One region of the Exiguobacterium sp. S22-S28 genome, then DNA from elsewhere that is predicted to be linked to it. Evidence: riboswitches for the same ligand, from Rfam matches in the RefSeq annotation. Region 1 holds a riboswitch; the other holds the start of a gene.
The links. Region 1 has a riboswitch for lysine ahead of ACHA8N_RS04555 (amino acid permease). Riboswitches for the same ligand answer to the same signal wherever they lie in the genome.

Region 1 (3,140 bases):
AAGATACCAATACCGATCATTAACTCGAAGTTCCAAAACGTCATGCGGACGTAACGCCGGACGATGCCGATCGTTCCGATGAACAATCCGATGACGACCGTCGAGACGATGACTCCTTCCAACTGATCGGCAGGCGTTAACAAAAAGCGGGTTCCGATGATCATCAGACCGGTGATGATAGCACTCGGCAATCCACCGAACATCATGGCGATAGCAACCGGAATAATCCGTAAGTCGATGCGGGCGACATCGATTTGAATGCTGTTGAACATGAGAAGGACTGAAATGAGTCCGGCTATGCCACCTAAAATCAAGCGAGTCTTCAAATGTGTTTTAGGGGTGATCCTTGGCTGATTCCGAAAAGGTAGGAATAAGAGAGTGATCGTTGTAAACAATAGACAAAAGTTAATGATGAAATTATTCATGATGGACAACAAATCCTCCCAGCTCCTCTTAGCAACGTTTCTAATATACGCTATGTAATCATATGCACTATGTAATCTACTCCTCTTAATAACGGCAAGAAATGGAAAAATGTTTAGCCTGTCGAAAAAGCAATAAAAAAAGGCGAAATTCACAGTCAAGTGAACTTTGCCAAAAAATAAATCCATTATTTTTTAAAAAGCTTTTTTTAGGAAGAAACTGTCTCTTCATCCATGGTTAAAAGAATCTTATCGAACACATGAACCATGATGTTCAGCTCTTCTTCCGTCAATGTACCGAATCGTTCTTGCAGATACTTCCGGCGAACGATTTCGAGTTCGCGGAAAGCGGTCTCGCCTTGATCCGTCAACGCTAAAACAATCGATCGTCGATCGTCTGTTGAACGGGTCCGGGTAACGAATCCTGCTTTGTATAAGCGATCGGTCAAAGCCGTCACCTGACTTGTCGCAAGCTCAAACTGTTCTGCGAGTAGAGTCGGACGCTGGGGGCCATTTTCGGACAGACTGCGTAAAATGAAAAACTCACTTCTTGTCGCGGTTCCTTCAAATAATCGGTTCAGTTCACGACGCAATGTCCGGAGAATGACACGCATTTGTTCCTCTAATCGGTAGGTCAGTTGATCACGTTCTTGTGGCATTCAAGCAACATCCTTTCTTTCAGTTAACTTCTATTGTTTAGTGTACTAAAAAATACGGAATTTTACTATGTATAGGGGCTATTTCAAAAAAAGAATTGACAATTTAAAGACGTTTTGTGTAACATGACGAGGTAATCAAGAAATTATAATCAATTTAATTAGTTCTCACTCAACCAGTGGGATGGAGGTTGCAGTTCTTATGAGTACAGTCACGGATGTCGTCAAGCGGCAGATGAGGTGATTGAAAAGGAAGAATTGCCGAAATCAGTCATCGCTTTGAAGATGATCGATTGGGATTAGATCGAACAGGTCTAATACTGTCACAAGTCGGGTATGACTTGTGGGGAGCTATCTTTCACGACGGTAGAATGGGGCGCATCCTTTTTACTATGTTGCGTTCTCATCTTCCTTCTGGAAGGTGAGGGCGCTTTTTGTTTTTTCAAAAAGTGTCCTCTCAAAAAATTTAAGAAGAGAGAAGCGAATGAGATGAATACTTTACAACCCAAAAGAAAACTGGATTCAACAGAAGAAGGATTAAAACGCGGCTTACAAGCCCGTCATATGTCAATGATTGCGATTGGTGGCGCCATCGGAACCGGTTTGTTTATTGCATCCGGTGCATCCGTTGCAGCTGCCGGTCCGGGCGGTGCCTTATTATCCTATGCCGTCGTCGGACTGATGGTGTACTTTTTAATGACGAGTCTTGGTGAGATGGCAGCCTATATGCCGGTCGCCGGTTCATTCTCGACGTACGGTGCGAAATTCGTTGATCCATCGTTTGGTTTTGCCTTAGGTTGGAACTACTGGTACAACTGGGCTGTCACGATTGCCGTCGAGCTTGTTGCAGCACAAATCGTCATGACGTACTGGTTCCCGGACGTACCTGGTTTCTATTTCAGTGCTATTTTCTTGTTGTTGATGATTGGTTTAAATTTCTTCTCCGTTAAAGGTTTCGGAGAAGCAGAATATTGGTTTGCGATGATCAAAGTCGTTACCGTCATCATTTTCTTGATTGTCGGTGTTGCAATGATTTTTGGTGTCTTCACATCGGAAGCACCGGTCGGCTTTAAAAACTTTGCGTTAGGTGATGCACCGTTCGTCGGTGGTATTCCGGCTGTGATCGGAATTATCCTCGTCGCCGGCTTCAGCTTCCAAGGAACCGAACTCGTCGGAATCGCGGCGGGAGAATCGGAAGATCCGAAAAAGAACGTTCCGAAAGCCGTCAAACAAGTTTTCTGGCGGATCCTGTTGTTTTACGTCTTCGCGATTTTTGTCATCGGGATGTTGATTCCGTATACGAGTCCGAACTTAGTGTCGAATGATATTACGGATGTAGCCGTCAGCCCGTTTACACTTGTCTTTGAAAAAGCCGGACTCGCGTTCTCAGCAGCATTAATGAACGCTGTCATCTTGACGTCCGTCTTATCAGCCGGAAACTCGGGGATGTATGCCTCGACACGGATGCTGTACACACTGGCACGTCAAGGCGACGCACCAAAAATGTTTGCCAAAGTCTCAAAAAACGGTGTACCACGTAATGCCTTGCTCGCAACCGGAGCCATCGGCGCACTCTGTTTCCTGACATCGATGTTCGGTGGTCAAGTGTATCTGTGGCTGTTGAATGCATCCGGTATGACCGGTTTCATTGCGTGGCTCGGTATCGCGATCAGCCATTACCGGTTCCGCAAAGGGTTCCTTGCGCAAGGCCATTCGTTGAGCGACTTGCCGTACGTTGCGCCAGCTTTCCCGTTTGGACCGCTCTTTGCCTTCGGACTTTGTTTCCTTGTCATCGTTGGTCAAAACTATGCTGCGTTCCTAGCGGATCAAATTGATTGGGTCGGAATCGCTGCAACGTATGTCGGTATTCCGTTGTTCCTTGCCTTCTGGTTAGGTCATAAATTTAAAAACCGGACATCGGTTGTTCCTTATTCAGAAATGGAGTTCCCGGAACATCCGCGTCCATAATCAACGGTCATCCTTTTTAAAGGGATGACTTTTTTTGTGCAAAAAAATCAATCTCCTTAAAATAATTCTGAAATATTGTTTTGAAGAAGTAATA
Region 2 (3,140 bases), on a different contig from region 1:
CAGGACGTCAATCGACAGTTTCGTTGTATGACGAGAAACTCGCGACTTACACAAAAGAAGATGCCTTTGATCACGAAGCAGCGAAAGGATTCATCAAACTGCATGGTCTTGCGATTGCGACACATGCCAGCGTCCATCGTCAGGAAGGCGTGAAAAAATGACGAAACTATGGGGCGGACGGTTTACGGAAAGTGCTTCCGCTCAAGCGGAGGCCTTCGGCGCATCGATCTCATTTGATCAAAAATTGGCGGCTGTCGATTTACAAGGCAGCCTGGCCCATGCACAGATGTTGTACGAACAAGGGATTCTCGAGGAAACGGAATGGCAACAAATCGAAGCCGGACTTAATCATTTACAAACGACGATTGACCAGCATGTCTATTCACTTGCTGATGAGGATATCCATATGAACCTCGAGCGGTTATTGACGGAACAGATTGGTCCTGTCGCCGGTAAGCTGCATACAGCGCGCAGTCGAAACGATCAGGTCGCAACTGATCTTCATCTCTGGATGGAGCAGCATGTTTTAGAACTCCTGTCGAGTCTTCGCAATCTGCAATCCGTCATCACGGAACAAGCGGAGCAACATGTAGAGACGGTCATGCCCGGCTATACCCATCTGCAACGTGCCCAACCGATCTCGCTCGCGCATCACTTGCTGGCTTACTTTTGGATGTTTGAGCGTGATGCCGAGCGACTGACGGATAACTTGAAGCGGGTCCGGATGTCACCACTTGGTGCCGGTGCACTCGCCGGAACGACTTTCCCGATCAATCGGTTCAAGTCAGCCGAGTTGCTTGGGTTTGCACACGTCTATCCCAACAGTTTGGACGCCGTCTCGGACCGGGACTTCGTCATTGAATACCTTGGGATCGCGTCGACGGTCATGATGCACCTGTCACGGTTCTGTGAAGAAATCATCATCTGGGCGTCGCAAGAATTTTCGTTCATTGAGCTGTCCGATGCGTTTTCGACGGGATCAAGCATGATGCCGCAGAAAAAGAATCCGGACTTCGCGGAATTGATTCGCGGAAAGACAGGACGGGTATATGGAAACTTGATGGGGTTCTTGACGACGATGAAAGCATTACCACTCGCTTACAATAAAGATATGCAAGAAGATAAGGAAGGCGTCTTTGATACGGCTGATACGGTTTTACAGTCGGTTCAGATTTTTACCGGGATGCTCGAATCCGCTACGTTTAAGACAGAAGCGCTCAAGAAGGCGACAATGCAAGACTTCTCGAATGCAACGGAACTGGCCGATTACCTTGTCACAAAAGGCATTCCTTTCCGGGAAGCGCATGAAATCGTCGGCAAAGCCGTCCTGCATTGTGTCCAAATCGGCTGTTTCTTGAAGGATTTGACACTTGAGACGTATCAGACATTCCATCCGGTCATTACGGAAGATGTCTATCCATTGCTCGATCCGGTTCAAGCCGTCGCACGACGGGGCAGTTACGGCGGGACAGGTTTTAACGCTGTTCGCGAACAACTGACCCAAGCGAAGCAGATCCTTCAAAAATCATAAAAAATCAAAAAAGTTTGGCAAATCACTGGATTTAACAAAAAATGTTTGCTATAACTGTAACTAACAACCGACAGATAGAGGCGCGGATGACATCAGTAGCAACACTTACAAAGGCAAGCATGCCAAGTGATGTGAAAGGGGAAATCCGCCGAAGTGAACAAGAAAATGCTTTTTCTTGGTTGCTGGTACAACGGTTAAGATCCGTTGTACTGCCGAAACCCACGTTTCGGAGCGCTATCTTACGTAAAAGAACGAGTGACACTGTCATCGTTTGTCCGATCGTGATAACGACGGGCCGTAGGAACGCTCCTACCGGCCCGTCGTTTTTTTCTGTTTCGGGACAAAAGGAGATAGGATTGTGACAACTGTACTTAAATTTGGTGGTAGTTCGGTTGCGACTGTCGAACAGATTCAGTCTATTGCGAATTATTTGAAGAATCGGACGGATCAAGGCGAAAAATTAGTCGTCGTCGTGTCGGCGATGGGGAAAATGACAGACTCCTTGATTGCGCAAGCTCAAGCAATCACGGATCGACCGGAACGGCGCGAACTCGATCGTCTGCTTGCAATCGGTGAAGAACAGACGATTTCGTTGCTCAGCATCGCCTTGAACTCACTCGGGACAAAGGCCTTGTCTCAGACGGGCGCACAAGCAGGCATCAGTACGATGGGACTCCACACGAAAAGTAAAATCAAACAAATTGACGGTGAATTACTCCGGAAAAAACTGGAGACCTACGATGTCATCATCGTCGCTGGTTTCCAAGGGGTCAATGAACTGGGGGATGTTACGACACTGGGGCGCGGCGGATCGGATACGACAGCCGTCGCACTGGCAGCCGTTCTCGATAAACGGTGTGAAATCTATACGGACGTTGACGGCGTTTATACGGCTGATCCACGGATTCATGCAGCAGCACAGCCGATTCCGCACATTTCATACGATGAGATGATGGAAATGAGTGCTCTCGGATCAAAAGTCATGGAGATGCGGAGTGTCGAGTTAGGTAAAAAATACGGTGTACACATCTTTGTTGGGAAAACACTTGAATCGGAAAGAGGGACTTGGATCATGGAGGCAACGGAAACGATGGAACAAAAAGCGGTCACAAGTGTCAGTGTGACAAAAAACGTCATGACGGTATCGATCAAACACGTACCACAGACAAACTCAGCGGTCGCAGATATCTTTGAATTGTTATCAGGACGTCACGTCAACATCGATATGATCAGTCAGACGACGTTTGACAGTGACATTTTCCTCTCGTTCTCTTGTCCGCTCGACGAAGAAGAGTTTTTGGAAGAAGCCCTGCAGGATATCATCAATCGTTTCCCGACCGTCAAAGTCGACCGTCATAACCAACATGCCAAGTTATCGGTCGTTGGAATCGGAATGCGTGACGCAACAGGCGTCGCTTCGAAATTATTTGCGACATTCCGGGCGGAAAACATCACGTTTTATCAAGTCACGACGTCAGAAATCAGCATCTCGTATACGATTGCGCAAGGCGACATCGAACGGACCGTCGCAGCAATCGCCAATGCGTTTGACCTGTAAGGAGGAAACCATATGTATCATGTAGCAGTCATTGGAGCAACAGGCGCCGTT

Region 2: linked by a shared signal. The riboswitch ahead of ACHA8N_RS05000 (aspartate kinase) and the one ahead of ACHA8N_RS04555 (amino acid permease) in region 1 are both predicted to bind lysine.

The regions. Positions count from the first base shown of each region.
Region 1 covers NZ_JBHFFC010000014.1:265,009-268,148, reverse strand. The annotation lists gene ACHA8N_RS04565 (diguanylate cyclase) at 1-425, opposite strand, end outside; gene ACHA8N_RS04560 (MarR family winged helix-turn-helix transcriptional regulator) at 632-1,081, opposite strand; lysine riboswitch at 1,256-1,440, shown strand; gene ACHA8N_RS04555 (amino acid permease) at 1,568-3,046, shown strand.
Region 2 covers NZ_JBHFFC010000018.1:43,389-46,528, forward strand. The annotation lists gene ACHA8N_RS04990 (argininosuccinate synthase) at 1-161, shown strand, start outside; gene argH (argininosuccinate lyase) at 158-1,531, shown strand; lysine riboswitch at 1,599-1,776, shown strand; gene ACHA8N_RS05000 (aspartate kinase) at 1,890-3,089, shown strand; gene ACHA8N_RS05005 (aspartate-semialdehyde dehydrogenase) at 3,102-3,140, shown strand, end outside.